2 regions of the Kandleria sp. genome follow, and region 1 is predicted to be linked to the other one. Evidence: riboswitches for the same ligand, from Rfam matches in the RefSeq annotation. Region 1 holds a riboswitch; the other holds the start of a gene.
What was found. A riboswitch is a leader RNA that binds a small molecule or an ion and turns the genes downstream of it on or off. The one in region 1 is predicted to bind thiamine pyrophosphate.
Positions count from the first base shown of each region.

Region 2: it holds a riboswitch for thiamine pyrophosphate, as region 1 does, so the genes downstream of both, thiM (hydroxyethylthiazole kinase) here and thiS (sulfur carrier protein ThiS) in region 1, are expected to answer to the same signal.

Region 1 covers NZ_JAGBIX010000098.1:921-9,295, reverse strand. Annotated here, with positions in the region: gene J6L95_RS10785 (ABC transporter substrate-binding protein) at 1-648, shown strand, start outside; gene J6L95_RS10780 (branched-chain amino acid ABC transporter permease) at 708-1,583, shown strand; gene J6L95_RS10775 (branched-chain amino acid ABC transporter permease) at 1,587-2,534, shown strand; gene J6L95_RS10770 (ABC transporter ATP-binding protein) at 2,531-3,298, shown strand; gene J6L95_RS10765 (ABC transporter ATP-binding protein) at 3,309-4,013, shown strand; gene J6L95_RS10760 (ZIP family metal transporter) at 4,096-4,878, shown strand; gene mscL (large conductance mechanosensitive channel protein MscL) at 4,940-5,347, shown strand; TPP riboswitch at 5,415-5,521, shown strand; TPP riboswitch at 5,552-5,657, shown strand; gene thiS (sulfur carrier protein ThiS) at 5,704-5,898, shown strand; gene thiF (thiamine biosynthesis protein ThiF) at 5,899-6,522, shown strand; gene J6L95_RS10740 (thiazole synthase) at 6,538-7,311, shown strand; gene thiH (2-iminoacetate synthase ThiH) at 7,324-8,375, shown strand, end outside.
Region 2 covers NZ_JAGBIX010000006.1:6,111-14,485, forward strand. Annotated here, with positions in the region: gene J6L95_RS01375 (PTS sugar transporter subunit IIA) at 1-323, opposite strand, end outside; gene J6L95_RS01380 (BglG family transcription antiterminator) at 524-2,434, shown strand; gene J6L95_RS01385 (TenA family protein) at 2,468-3,142, opposite strand; gene J6L95_RS01390 (class I SAM-dependent methyltransferase) at 3,117-3,737, opposite strand; gene thiD (bifunctional hydroxymethylpyrimidine kinase/phosphomethylpyrimidine kinase) at 3,721-4,530, opposite strand; gene J6L95_RS01400 (HAD family hydrolase) at 4,559-5,230, opposite strand; gene thiE (thiamine phosphate synthase) at 5,223-5,855, opposite strand; gene thiM (hydroxyethylthiazole kinase) at 5,845-6,663, opposite strand; TPP riboswitch at 6,735-6,845, opposite strand; gene lysS (lysine--tRNA ligase) at 6,920-8,375, opposite strand, start outside.

The DNA of each region.
Region 1 (8,375 bases):
TTTAACTTTAGAAAAGTTGCAATTCTTTATAACAAAGAATTAGACTACTCTGCAGGTCTTGATGCTTCATTTGAAAAAGAAGCTAAAAATCAGAATGTTAATGTTGTTTATAGTGGAGCATACAATGCCAACACTAAAGATTTCTCTACTTTCATTTCTAAGATCAAAGCTAGTGGATGTGATTCAGTTTATCTTCCAGATTACTATGAATCAGTTGTTACTATTACAAAACAGTTAAGAGATGCTGGTATTAACGTTCCACTATTTGGTGGAGATGGATGGGATGGTATCCTTGGAGTTAAAGGTGTAAATGCTAAAAACTTCGAAAATACTTACTATGTATCAGGATTTAATAAAGATGCAACTTCTGGTCCAGCAAAAGAATTTATCGATGCTTATCAGAAGAAGTATAATACAATGCCTAACATGTTTGCTGCAATGGAATATGATGCTGTAACTGTTATGATGAAAGCAATCAATGCTGCTAAATCTACTGATCCAGATAAGATCAATGAACAGCTTGCTAAAATCACTGTTACAAATGATGAAGCAGCATGTGGTGGATTCAAATACAATGAGTATCATGATCCACAGAAGGAAATGGTTACCGTAACAGTTAAGAATGGAAAGTATGTCACTGTTTCATAAGGAAGTATGATTAGGGAGAGCATATACTCTCCCTTTAGTATTATTGAAAGGAGTTCTCTATGGATTTTATTAATCAGATTATCAATGGATTATCAACCGGTAGTATGTATGCACTGGTTGCAATTGGATATACAATGGTATACGGCATTGGGAAGATGATCAACTTCGCTCATGGTGAAATCATCATGGCCTCTTCTTATTTTGCACTAGTAGGTATCTCAAGCTTAGGATTACCTCCTGTTGCAGCAATCGCTCTTTCTGTTGTATTGACTGCCGCATTAGGTGTTATTACTGAAAAGGTAGCTTATAAGCCACTACGTGGTAAAGGATCATTGGAAGTATTGATCACAGCTATCGGTGTTTCTTATTTATTACAGAATGTTTTCTACTTGATCTTTACATCATCAGGAAAAACATTCCCTGATATCATGCCACAAGGTTCATTCCATCTTGGTGGTTTGCATATCACATATATCACATTAATTACATTAATTATTTCAGGTGTCTGTACTGGTGCATTGTTATTCTTTATTCATAAGACAAAAATGGGGAAAGCAATGCGTGCCGTTTCAGAAGATGCTGGAGCAGCACAGCTTATGGGAATCAATGTTTCTTCAACTATCTCTTTAGCTTTTGCGATTGGTTCTGGATTAGGTGCTGTAGCAGGTGTCATCTATGGGGCAAAGTTCTCACTTATTAATCCATATATTGGTGCAATGCTAGGAATTAAGGCCTTCATTGCGGCAGTACTTGGAGGAATTGGTAGCATTCCTGGTGCCATGGTCGGTGGACTTATGATCGGGGTTGCTGAATCATTGACTATCTCATATATCTCATCAGATTTCTCTGATGCTATTGTATTTGGTATCTTGATTCTTATTTTATTGATTAAACCAGCTGGTTTATTTGGAAAGAACGTAAGAGAGAAGGTATAGCGCATGAAAAAGAAGTTAGTAAAATCGCTTATTTTAGCCCTTCTTATGGCGGCGATTCCATATATTGTATTAACATTGCTGATGTCACTTGGCATCTTAAATAGTTTCTGGTCAGGTATTATTATGCTTTGCGGTATTAATATTGTACTGGCTGTATCATTGAACTTAGCTACTGGCTACTTAGGTCAGTTGACATTAGGACATGCCGGATTCATGGCTGTAGGTGCTTATGTTTCAGCTATTTTAAGTATCTATTATCAGTGGCCATTCTTATTGACACTTCTTATCGGTGCTCTTGCAGCAGCACTCATCGGTATTGTCGTAGGTGTTCCTTCTTTAAGATTAAAAGGTGATTATCTTTGTATCATCACTTTAGCATTCAATGAAATCATTCGTGTTATCATTGTTAACTTGAAGATCACTAATGGTTCAAGAGGGTTAATTGGTACACCTCATGAAACAAACTTTACTTTTGTTTACTTGATTGCTGCATTAACAATTTTTGTGGTTTACAGTATCGTTCATTCTCGTCATGGACGTGCAATCATCTCAGTAAAAGAAGATGAAACAGCTTCAGAATTATCAGGTATCAACATTACTTACTATAAAATCTTAGCCTTCGTTATTTCTGCATTCTTTGCGGGAGCAGCAGGGGCACTTTATTCACATTACATTCCAGTTCTTGTTCCTAAATATTTCGATTATAACAAATCAGTAGAAATCCTTGTTATGGTCGTATTAGGCGGAATGGGAAGCTTGCCAGGTTCAATTATTGCGGCTATCGCCTTAACAGTTGTTCCTTCATTATTAATCAGCTTCTCTAACTATCGTATGTTAATTTATGCAATCGTATTAATTGCAGCAATGTTACTTAAACATAGTGATGCAGGTATTGCATTAAAACGTATGATTCCATTCTTGAATAAGAAAGGGAAGGAGGAGTCACTATGAAACCATTATTAAAAACATCCGGATTGGGTATTCAATTCGGTGGACTTAAAGCCGTTGATGAGTTCAACTTTGAAATTGGAGAAGGTCAATTATTTGGTCTTATTGGACCTAATGGTGCAGGTAAGACAACGATCTTCAACTTGTTGACAGGGGTGTATAAACCAACAAGCGGTAAAATCTTACTTGATGGTGTAAGTCTAAATAAAAAATCACCAACGCAGATTACCCAGATGGGAATTGCTAGAACATTTCAGAATATTCGTCTTTTCAAGGAGATGAGTGTTATTGATAATGTAAAAGTTGGTCTTCATCATTCTCATGAATATTCATTATTATCATCTATTTTACATCTTCCTAGCTATTTTAAGGGAGAAGAAAAAATGGATCAGAAAGCCAGAGAGCTATTGTCAGTATTTGGTCTTGAAGAATTTGCGGATGTTAAGGCATCCAATCTTCCTTATGGGAAACAGCGTCAGCTAGAAATTGCCAGAGCCTTGGCAACTTCTCCTAAATTATTATTATTGGATGAACCTGCTGCAGGGATGAACCCAACTGAAACAGCAGAATTGATGGAAACAATTGCTTTAATTAGAAAGAAATTTGATATTTCTATTCTTCTTATTGAACATGATATGAAACTTGTCATGGGTATTTGTGAGAAGATCTGTGTATTAAACTTTGGTACAGTTTTAGCATTTGGTTCACCAGATGAAATCAGAAATAATCCAGAAGTAGTAGCAGCCTATTTAGGTAGTGAAGAATAGGGGGTATTGCATGTTACTTAAAGTAAAAGATTTAAATGTAAACTACGGTGTCATTCATGCGATTAAAGATGTCTCTTTTGAAGTAGAAGAAGGAGAAATCGTTGCTTTAATCGGAGCCAATGGTGCTGGTAAAACATCAACGCTTCATGCGATCAGTTCACTTATTTCAAGCAAGAGTGGTGAGATCATCTTTGATGGCAAGGATATTTCTAAAATGCCTGCCCATAAGATTGTTGGATTAAACTTAGCTCAGGTACCAGAAGGAAGACGTATCTTTGCACAGCTTTCTGTAGAAGATAATCTTGAAATGGGTGCATTCTTAAGAGATGACAACAAGATAGAAGATGATATCCAGCATATCTACTCTCTATTCCCAAGACTTGAAGAACGTAAGAAACAGCTTGCCGGTACATTATCCGGTGGTGAACAACAGATGCTTGCAATGGGACGTGCCTTGATGAGTAAACCAAAGCTATTATTGCTTGATGAGCCATCAATGGGGCTTTCACCAATTCTTGTCAATGAAATCTTTGATATCATCAAGACAATCAATAAAGAAGAAGGTGTAACTGTTCTTCTTGTAGAACAAAATGCCTCTAAAGCATTAAAGATTGCGGATAAAGCATATGTTCTAGAAACAGGAACAATCACTGTTTCTGGTAAAGCAGCAGATGTTGCTAATAATTCACGTGTAAAAGAAGCATATCTAGGATAAAAGAGCATTTATGCTCTTTTTTTGCATATTGTTGGTATAAAATACAAAAATCCCTATACTAGAGATAGGGAGGAAAAAAATTATGAATAATTATATACTAATAGGCCTTCTTATTCCGGTATTGGGTACTACGCTCGGAAGTGCGATGGTATTCTTTATGAAAGAGGCTATGAATAAAAAATTAGAAAAAGCATTGCTAGGATTTGCGGCAGGTGTCATGGTTGCGGCTTCAGCCTGGTCATTGCTTATTCCAGCAATAGAAATGTCAGAAAAGATGGGAAAATGGCGTGTCATGCCAGCAGCAGTAGGATTCATGTTAGGAGTCTTATTCTTGCTTGTACTAGATCATATTGTACCTCATCTTCATATTGAAAGTGATGAACCAGAAGGAATAAAAGCTAAGCTTCAGAAAACCACAATGATGGTTTTAGCTGTAACGCTTCATAATTTCCCTGAAGGAATGGCAGTGGGTGTTGTTCTTGCCGGAATTGCGTCTGGAACATCGACAATGACACTTATGTCCGCGTTAGCATTATCCATTGGTATCGCAATACAGAACTTTCCTGAAGGAGCAATCATCTCTATGCCATTAAAAGCAGAAGGTGTAAGTAAAATGAAAGCCTTCCTGATGGGAACAGCTTCAGGTCTGGTTGAACCATTGGGAGGATTACTCGTTATTGCATTAACATCAATTACTATCCCATTATTGCCGTATTTCTTATCATTTGCGGCAGGTGCCATGATCTATGTGGTCATCGAAGAACTTATTCCAAGTGCCAATGTTGGTAAACATTCGAATATTGCGACAATGGGATTTGCGATAGGATTCACATTAATGATGATTCTAGATGTAGTTTTAGGTTAATAGAGTGAAATGCTTTTCAAATTGATAAGATTTGATATAATTATGTGCAGGGAGGTATTTTATGAAAAACTTATGGAAAGAATTTAAAGAGTTTGCTTTTACTGGAAACGTCATTGATATGGCAGTCGGTGTCATCTTAGGTGGTGCTTTAAAAGATGTTGTTACTGCATTAGTAAATATGCTAATGGGTGTCATCTCAGGAATTATTAAAATTCCGGATAGCTTAGATGAAGCTGTCTTCAAAATGTCAATTGGACCAGCTGGAACTGTTTCTATTAAATATGGCGCTTTTGTATCTTCATTCATCAACTTCCTATTGCTTGCCTTATGTATTTTCTTAATTGTTAAATCAATTAATAAAGCAAAGGATAAACTTAAGAAAGAAGAAGAAAGTAAACCTGAAGAAGCAGTAAAACCAGACGATATTGTTTTACTTGAAGAAATTAGAGATTTACTTAAAAACAAATAACCATGAAAAGGAAATCTATAGGATTTCCTTTTCTATTGCCTTTTTATTGATTTAGATATATCATATAAAAGAAATACAGGGGAGCTTGTAAGCAGGCTGAGAGGAAGTGATCGAACTTCGACCCTATAACCTGATGCGGATAATGCCGTCGTAGGAAGTCATTTACTAGGATTTTAGGCGGCATCATAAGGTGTCGTCTTTTTTACAATAGAAGTGGGGAGCTTGTGTGCAGGCTGAGAGGAAGTTATCAACTTCGACCCTTATACCTGATTTGGATAATGCCAGCGTAGGGAATTGTGTGTAGATCATGAGAAATGTCCAAATAGGATATTTCTCTTTTTTATGGGGGTGTAATTATGGTGAAGGTCAACGGCAAGGAATTGGATATTGCAGGAGAAAGCATATCTGAATTTCTGAAGTCAACAGATTACGATCTTAGGGTCATTGCGGTAGAACGCAATGAAGAGATTGTCTTAAAGTCAATGTATGATAAGACCATTCTTAAAGATGAAGATGTTGTAGAAATTGTCAGCTTCGTAGGAGGTGGGTAAATGAGTTTAAAACAAGAATGGAGAGAGGCTTTGATCAATCGTATTGGTCTTTCCTTGTATGAACAATTTTCTAATGCGACAGTTGCGATTTGTGGATTAGCAGGTCTTGGTTCACATATTGCGATCGCATTAGCGAGAGCAGGTGTGGGAAAGCTTATACTGATTGACTTTGATCAAGTAGATATGACGAATCTGCATCGTCAGTGCTATAAAGTGAATCAGATTGGTTGTAATAAGACGGAAGCTCTTTTAGAAAATATCTTGGAGGTTGCTCCTTATATTGATATTGAGGCAATCAATGAAAAGATTACAGAAGATAATATTGTAAGTCTTCTTAAAGATGCAGATATCGTGTGTGAAGCTTTTGATGATCCATCTTGTAAGGCCATGTTAGTCAATGGTGTTTTAGAAAAGCTACCTGATTGTTATGTGGTAGCTGCATCTGGTATGGCTGGCATGGGCTCACCTAATCTTATTAAGACTAGAAAATTGACAAATAGATTTTATTTATGTGGTGATGAAGTCAGCGATGTAAAGAATACGATGGGATTAGTATCTTCTAGAGTGATGCTTTGCGCTGCTCATCAGGCGCATACAATCCTGCGGATTCTTGCAGGTGAATAGAAAGAAGGTATATTTATGATAAATAATGATAAGCTCATCATCGGTGGGCATGAGTTTAATTCCCGTTTTATATTAGGGTCGGGAAAATATTCAATGAAACTTATTGATGCGGCAGTGAAAGATGCAGGAGCAGAAATGATTACTCTTGCCATTCGTCGTGCCAATACGAAGGAACATGAAAATATTTTAGACTATATTCCTAAAGGGGTAACTCTTATTCCTAATACATCAGGTGCAAGAAATGCAAAGGAAGCTGTGCGCATTGCCCGACTCGCAAGAGAACTGGGATGTGGTGACTTCATTAAAATAGAAATCATGCGAGATACAAAGTATCTTTTGCCAGATAATCAAGAGACAATCAAGGCAACACAAATCCTTGCGAAAGAAGGATTTGTAGTGTTGCCCTATATGTATCCTGATCTTAATGTCGCTCGTGATTTAGCTGCGGCGGGAGCCGCTGCGATTATGCCTTTGGCATCGCCGATTGGATCAAATAAGGGTTTATCGACTAAGGATTTTATTCAGATTCTTATTGATGAAATTGATCTTCCTATTATCGTAGATGCAGGAATCGGTAAGCCATCAGAGGCGTGTGCAGCTATGGAGATGGGGGCTTCTGCAATTATGGCGAATACTGCAATTGCGACAGCGGGAGATCTGCCATTGATGGCTTCAGCGTTCAATCAGGCCGTAGAAGCAGGACGAAAGGCGTATCTGTCAGGTCTTGGACGTGTCATCAATCGTGGTGCTTCTGCTTCTGATCCATTGACAGGATTCTTGCGAGACTAAGGAGAAGACAAAATGGAAAATCAATTTTACGTAGACTCCAAGCACCTTTCATCCGCAGCGCTCAAGAAAAAACATAGACTAGAAACTGATCCATCTTATCGCAAGAATCACATGGAATATCTTCCGGGAATGGAAATCATTGAATCAGATGTCTGTTCAAAAGTAATTGAAGCAATGAATAGCTATGATTATACGCAATATACAAAACAAGATGTACTTAGAGCATTACATCATGACACATGTTCAATTGAGGATTTCAAGGCCTTGCTTTCGCCTGCGGCAGAGCCCTATTTGGAACAAATGGCTCAGAAAGCAAGACTTGAAACAAGTAAACATTTCGGAAATACAGTTTACTTGTTTACCCCTTTATATATCGCAAATTACTGTGAGAACTACTGTGTGTATTGCGGTTTTAACTGCTACAATCACATCCATCGTATGAAGCTTAACAGGGAACAGATTGAAAATGAAATGGAAGTTATAGCCAACTCTGGCATGGAAGAAATCCTCATTCTTACTGGTGAAAGCAGAGGACAAAGCGATGTTCACTATATCGGAGAAGCGTGCAAGCTGGCAAAAAAGTATTTTCGTATGGTCGGACTTGAAATTTATCCTGTCAATACTGATGAATATAAGTATCTACATGAATGTGGCGCAGATTATGTAACAGTCTTTCAAGAAACATATGATAGCGATAAATATGAAACATTGCATCTTCTTGGACATAAACGCGTATGGCCATACCGCTTTGATGCGCAAGAACGCGCCTTACGTGGAGGAATGCGAGGAGTAGCTTTCTCCGCTCTTCTAGGCTTATCCGATTTTAGAAAAGATGCTCTCGCAACTGCGCTTCATGTCTATTATCTGCAACGTAAATATCCACATGCGGAAATGTCTTTATCATGTCCAAGATTAAGACCAATCATCAATAATGACAAAATCAATCCATTGGATGTAGGAGAAAAACAGTTATGTCAAGTGCTTTGCGCCTATCGTATCTTCTTGCCATTTGCAGGAATAACAGTCTCTTCACGTGAAAGTGCAGAATTTAGAAATGGGATTGT
Region 2 (8,375 bases), on a different contig from region 1:
GCACTTTCTTCAGGAACAAGCAATGCGAAAATATATTTAACTGGTTGATCATCCATTGTCACCCAGTCAATATCTCTTTTATTACGTAAGAACATCACAGTTGCTTTTTTGACATTCTTTGTTCTTGCATGAGGAATAGCAAAGCCATCTTGTAGACCAGTTGAGAACTCTTCTTCTCGATCTAAAAAATCTTGATATAAAACATCTTCATCATCTGCAACAGCTAATGCTTTTGCTTTTTTACAAATAAATTTTAAGATGCTATCTTTATCTACTTCATCAACATCCAAGAAAATTGTTTGTTCATTTAGCATATTGTTCATGCTCGCACCTCCCTTTGACACTTCTAAGTATAGTTAACATCTTTTCCCTTCTCAATCCATTCCATTTCCACTTTAAGCGGAAATGTGTAAGCTCTTACATCTCCTATTTCCACATTTAAACGGAAATGATTTCCATTGCCATTTCAAGTTGGCATGCTAATATATCATTATTAATAAGTTGATTTTATTGGAGGAACACTATGTTCAATTACAAGAGACTTGATGACATTTTTAACTACATCCGTAATAATGAATTCACAACTGCGAGTAAACTCTCATTACTTTTAAAAGTATCTGAAAGAACTATTAGAACTGATATCAATAATCTCAACGACAATCTTATTGGAGCCTCTATAAAATTAAAACGACGCTCTGGTTATTATGTTGAAATACATGATTTAGATGCATACAACAAATTCATTGCTAGTTTTAAAGAAAGCAGTTCAAAAGATAAAGAATTAGATTCCAGCCAGGATCGTGTAAAATACATTTTATCGATTTTGCTATATAGTCATGACTATATTTCTATCGACGATCTCGCAGATTCAGTTTTTGTAGCTAAAAACACACTTTCAAACTACATTAAAACCATTAAAAAAATACTCCCAGTTTATAATTTGGAGTATATCGTAAAGCCAGGAATAGGCATTAAAATTATCGGAAATGAATCTAACAAAAGAGAATGTATTATCAATGAAATTTATTCTCAAGATCATTTATCAATGATACTCTCTACAAGTGAGAAAACATTCTTTAATGATATAGACCTACATAATATTGGGCACATCATTATTAATATCTTCAACAAATACAAAATTGAAACAGATGATTTTAAACTAAATAATTTATCCTTACATTTCGCTTTAATGATTTCAAGAATCCTTAATGATGACTACATAAGTCTTACTAATTCAGTTGAAATTCCCGAGGAAATATACACGATCACAAGTGAAATATGTCAATCTATTGAAGAATATTTTGGTATCACAATTACCAACGGTGAGAAAAATTACATTGCATTACGTGTTCTCGCTAACATAAAATACCAAGATCAATCTATCAATAATGCAAAAATCAAATCACTTGTACAAGATATAGTCGAAACCATCTATTCAAATTATCGTTTTGATCTAAGAAATGATTCCGTTCTAAAAAATGATCTTTTTAATCATTTAAAAACATCAATGAGCATGATGGAACTCAATATAGAAAATAGGAATCCCTTATTAAACACAATAAAAACAAATTATCCTTTACCTTTTGAAATCGCAAAAACTGTATTCAAGCAGATTGATACTCTTGAATTCACCGATGATGAACTTGGATATATCGCCTTACATATCGGTGCATCAATTGAAAGATGCTTTTCAGGATCACTGAAAAAGAAATATGTTTATCTTGTATGCGGATCTGGACAAGCCACTACAAGAATGCTTGAAGCACGCCTAAATAATGTATTCGGAGATAAAATCTTCATTGTTTCTAGATTGTCCTATCATGAATTTATAACACTTAAAAATGAAGATTTTAACGGTATTGATTTCGTTATCTCTACAATACCGCTCGAGTCCACATATAGCCCAACAATTACTGTAGACTTTTCACTTCCTCAAAACGATATTGAGACTGTGTCTCATTTTATTGCTTCAATCAACCAAGGGAAATCAAAAAAGATTCAGAAATTCTTTTCTCCATCACTTTTTATACATGAATCTACTTCTATATCTAAAAATAAATTATTAGAAAAAATGAATAACATGCTTATACAAGAAGGGATTGTTGATGAAAACTTCTTAACAAGTGTATATGAACGAGAAAATCTATCCAATACCAATATGAATGAAGTTTTCGCTCTCCCTCATCCTTTAGATGTCATTGCTCTAAAAACAAAAGTTGCTGTGGCCATACTAGATAAACCTATTATTTGGAACAAAGATGAAACAATCAAAATTGTCTTTCTTCTAGCCATTAAAAAAGGTGATACTACTGACATGGAACATCTCTACGATTTATTCATTGAAGTTGTAAATAACCCCAAATTACAGCAGGGCATTATTCATTCATTGACTTACAATCAATTCATAGAAACACTAGATGAATATATAAATTAAAATGCCAAATGGAATAACTCCATTTGGCATTCTTCATAATACATTCCAAAATTGATTTTCAAATTGAGCACACTTCACAAAAATATCGCAAAGAATTTCTGCTTGATCTGTATCAAGAAATCTCGTCATCTCATTAATAAGATCAATCCAATCCTGATTAGCATCAATATATGATCCCGTAGAATAAGCATCAAACCAGTCCTTATAGAGTGAATGTTCATTATTCCCATAAAGTTTCCATGCCTTCTCGCTAACATAGGCATATCCCCATGAACATTGAAGAAGCGCAATAACGCCTCCTAACATAGTATGTTCTTCAATGACTGATTTAATGTAAGAAATATAATCTTTAATGACCGGTTTAATCTTACAATTACAAATCTCTTTTTGAGTAATACCTACTCTATTCATATAAGGAACATGTACAGAATATGTTTCATGCATCGTTTCATTGATCATCTTATCTAAATGATTAGACAAGTTCTCATGTACACACATATTCTTTAGTTTCTTTAAAATATCCAAATAATCTAATAAATAGAAATAATCTTGCATCAAGTAGTTTTTAAAACGATCTATATCTAAGACACCTTTAGCCATTTGAACAATAAAATCATTTTTTACTTCATTATCCCAAAGCGCTGATACTCTCTTAAAAAGAAGATCAGTAAACTTTAAATTATCACTTCTTCGCAATGATTGCGACATATCCACCACTCTTATACCCTTCCTGAACATCTTCAACTTCTTCATTAGTATACAATGGATTGCGAATTAATGTTTGTAAATATTGAAAATCATTAAAATTAATGCTTTTTAGCACATCAATTTTCTTTTCAGTAGAATGCCATACTCCCGATGAAGCTAACGCTAATGGATAAGGTAAAGCTGGCATTACACCATTAAGATAATCATGATCATATGTATTTAAGCTTTTTCCAAGAAGATACACACTTTCTTTAGGTACATCAAGAAGAATGAGCTTTCCATTCTTCTTTAATGCCTGTCTACATTTCTTATAAGTAGGAAGATCTACATCTTCAATAAGACCATATTTGATCACATTGACTCCCCTTTTTTTCGCAATCTCTCCCATATCTTTTGAAGGTTCAATACCTTCAATATGACGAGAATCAATATAGCTTTCAAATAAGCCACTACCACATCCTACTGAGAGGATTCTCTTGTTTTCAATATCACCTAATGCTTTCTTGAATAGTTTTAATTCACTCATAAATAAGTTTTCATTCTTCATGAACCATTCATCATACTTTTTATCATATCCATCAAATTTCTGTATCATCTTTATTCACTTCAAATAGTACATAATTATGAGCCAATGGCCCACTTCCTTTTCCTAGATCAAGCTGTGCTTCTAATGCTTTAGAAATATAGTCTTTAGCATGTTTGACTGCCTCATCTAAGCTTTCTTCTCTAGCTAAAAATGAGGCAATAGCACTGGATAATGTACACCCTGTTCCATGTGTGTTGTTATTGTTAATTCTCTTCCCCTTAAACCATATATAACTACCATCACGATAAAGAAGATCATTTGCATCATTAATTTGATGCCCTCCTTTACAAAGCACATTACAGCCATATTTCTCATAGATGATTCTTGCTGCTGTAATCATATCTTCTTCATTGTTAATCTTAATATCAGATAAAACTTCAGCTTCAGGAATATTAGGTGTAATTACTGTGGCAACAGGTAATAACTCCTTTTTTAATGTTTCAATTGCATCATCACTAATAAGCTTAGCTCCACTTGTAGCGACCATTACTGGATCTACTACTATGTTTTTAGCATGATATTTCTTTAATGAGTTTACAATCGTATGAATCAGTTCACTTGATGAAACCATTCCTGTCTTAACAGCATCAGGATAAATATCAGTAAAGACTGCATCCAACTCTAAAGAAAGAAATTCTGGTGTGGCCTCCATAATTCCACTTACCCCCGTTGTATTTTGTGCAGTCAATGCTGTTATGGCAGACATAGCATATACACCATTCATAGTCATCGTCTTTAAATCTGCCTGAATGCCGGCGCCTCCACTAGAATCACTTCCAGCGATTGTTAATGCTTTTTTCATGATTATTCCTTCTTTCTTCGCATTTATTTTATAAAGTGATAGGAAGTGGTGCCCCCAACTTGCCGCTTTTAAAAGCTGAGTAATCTTTCAGATAATAATCAGCCATCATTTTTAATTCATACTGGTTCTTTTCTCCATATTGATCAAAGACAGCTATCACAATATAGCCAGCTTCCCTCGCTGTCTTTAATGCATAAAGAGAATCTTCAAAAACCAATGTTTCTTCTTGTAAAACATGAAGATAACGTGTAGCTTCATCATAAATATCTGAAGAATGCTTGCTTTTTCCTATTTCACTTGTCGTAAATATTTTTTCAAAATATTCATATAGACCATTTCTTCTTAAAGCTTTTTCAACTTGAACACTATCACTGCTTGTAGCTGCTACAATCTTGATACCTTGTTTCTTAATAAATGCTAAAAGCTCTTTAGCACCATCTTTTTCATGAACTTCATTAACATAGAAGTTCTCAATCATATTCTTGATATCTTCTACAATCTCAACACTGCTTTTTTCTACATGATAATGTTCACTAAGATACCTTGCTCCTTCTTCCATACTCATAGAAAACAAGATATCATTAAGACCTTTTTCAGCTTCTATCCCTATAGAACTTAAATAACGTTTTCCTAGATCATTCCACATTTCCATTGAATCTAGAATCACACCATCAATATCAAAAATAGCTCCCTTAATCATAAAGTGCCTTTCTTGTTTCTTTCTTAAGATCAATAGCTGCTTGTTTAATATCTTCTTTACCAAAGATAGCACTAATGACCGCAATACCGACAATACCGCTGCCAGAAAGCTTATGGACATTTTCTTTACTAATACCACCAATCGCAATGACGGGGATAGATACCGCCTCACATATCTCTTTTAATATTTCAAAAGAAACATCTGATGCATCATCTTTTGAACTTGTAGGAAATACAGCACCTACTCCTAAATAATCAGCACCACCTTTTTCAGCACATAATGCCTCTTCAACACTTGAAGCAGATACCCCAATGATTTTTTCTTCTCCTAAAATACGACGTACATCTTCTACGTTCATATCATCTTGTCCAACATGTACACCATCCGCATTTATTTTTTTGGCAATATCCACGTTATCATTAATCACAAAGGGCACATGATACGCTTCACATAATGACTTAATCTCTTTAGCTTCTAATAGAAACGTCTCTTCATCTAAAGTCTTTTCTCTTAATTGAATAAAGGTAACTCCACCATCTAGACTTTCTTTCACATCATCATAAAGGCGTCTTCCATTTAACCAATGACGATCCGTTACCCCATAAAGCAATAATTCATCGTACATCGTATTTAGCTCCTTTATTTAAAGTCTCTTCATCCATATTAAAGATGGCATCAATAATACGATTACGATATGTCGCATTACCATCTCCATCTTGCATATGATTCCAGGCTATTTCACCAGCTAATCCCATCATACAAACTGAAGCAGCTGCTGCTTCTAAAGGATTCTTATTGGCGATAAGAAATGCGGTCATCATACCTGATAACTGACATCCTGTACCGGTAATTCTGCTCATTTCTTTACGACCATTTCTTATGACAAAACATCTTTCTTCATCACTTACTAGATCAATGGCACCGGTAATCGCAATAATAGCACCTGTCTTTTTTGCAAATGATTTTACAAATAATATAGCTTCATCAAGATTGTCTTCTGTAATGACATCGGCTATGTCTGCATCGACACCCTTGGTCGTTCCACTTCCCAGTGCCAATGTCTTAATTTCTGAAATATTTCCTCTGATTACATCGAATTTGATTTCTTTCAATAAATTCAACGCCGTGTTGGTACGCAGTGCGGAAGCACCAGCACCAACTGGATCTAATAAAACGACATGATGTAATTCATTAGATTTCTTTCCTGCAAGAAACATTGATTGAATGCTTCTTTTGTTTAATGTACCAATGTTGATATTAAGGCCACCACAGATGGATGTAATATCTTCTACCTCTTCAGCTTCATCAGCCATAATCGGACTAGCACCACATGCAAGCAATACATTGGCAACATCATTTACTGTGACATAATTGGTAATGTTATGGACTAGTGGTACATTCTTTCTGACCTTGTTTAAATTTTCCCCCAGCATCTTTTTTCTCCTTATTCTTCCAACAAAAAAGCAGATATACCAACTCTGATATATCTGCTTATACGCAAAAAAACTCTCGCACAATGATATCCCTACGTTGGCATTATCCAAATCAGGTTATGGGTCCGAGCTCTTGTTACTCTCGTTCTCAGCCTGCCTTACAAGCTCCCCTGTTGTTGGTAATAGACTATCATCATATTGAAAATTATGCAAACGTTTTCTTAATAAAAAAGAGCATCCAAGGATGCTCTTTACATTAATCATTAATATTCTTCATTGCAGGGAATAAGATAACTTCTCTGATAGTATCCTGACCAGTCAATAACATAACTAATCTATCAATTCCCATACCCATTCCACCTGTTGGTGGCATACCATATTCTAAGGCTTCTACATAATCCATATCCATTTCGTTGGCTTCATCGTTACCAAGTTCTCTTTCTTTTAACTGGTTAGCGAATCTTTCATACTGATCAATTGGATCATTTAATTCAGTAAATGCATTTGCATATTCATTACCACAAATGAATAATTCGAATCTCTGAGTGAAACGAGGATCTTCTAGGTTCTTCTTAGCTAATGGAGAAATTTCAATTGGATGACCATATACGAATGTTGGTTCTACAATAGTTTCTTCTACATACTTTTCAAAGAATGCATTGATGATATGACCATAAGCGAAATGTGGTTCAACTTCAATTTCATGTTCTTCTGCTAACTTTTTAGCATCTTCAAATGACATATGTTCATTGAAATCAATACCAGTCTTTTCCTTAATTGCATCAGTCATAGAGATTCTCTTGAATCCTGGTGCTAATGAAATCTTGTGTCCTTTATATTCAATATCATAAGTACCATTTACAGTCATAGCTGCATTGGCAATGATACCTTCAGTTAAGTCCATCATACCTTCTAGATCAGAGAATGCTTTATAGACTTCAATTGTAGTAAATTCAGGGTTATGAGTTCTATCCATACCTTCATTTCTGAATAATCTACCAATTTCATAAACAGCATCCATACCACCGACAATTAATCTCTTAAGATTTAATTCAGTCGCAATTCTTAAATAGAAATCTGAATCTAACGCATTAAAATGTGTTACGAATGGTTTAGCTGCTGCCCCACCAAGAATGTTATTCATGATTGGTGTTTCAACTTCTACGAAATGTTTAGAATCTAAGTAGTTCTGGATAGATCTAATGATCTTAGGTCTAGTGAAAGCAACTTTTCTTGCTTCTTCATTCATGATTAAGTCTACATATCTTCTTCTAAAACGTTCTTCAGTATCAGTTAAACCATGGAACTTTTCAGGTAAAGGTCTTAATGCTTTAGATAAATGAGTATATTCATCAACACGGACAGTTAATTCACCCATGTCAGTTACCATTAATTCCCCTTTAACACCAATGATGTCTCCAAGATCTCCACGTTTAACGATTTCATAGATCTCTTCTCCAACAACATCTTTTCTTACATAAAGCTGAATGCTGCCATCACGATCTAATAGATCCATGAAACATACTTTCCCTTTACGTCTTCTTCTAATGATACGTCCTGCAATCTGTACAGAGACTTTCTTTTCTTCTAGTTCTTCTTTAGTGCATGAACCATATTCTCTTCTAATATCTGATGTATATGTTTCTACATCATACTTCTGTCCAAATGGATCAATACCTAAGTTTGCTAATTCTTCTAGTTTCTGTCTACGT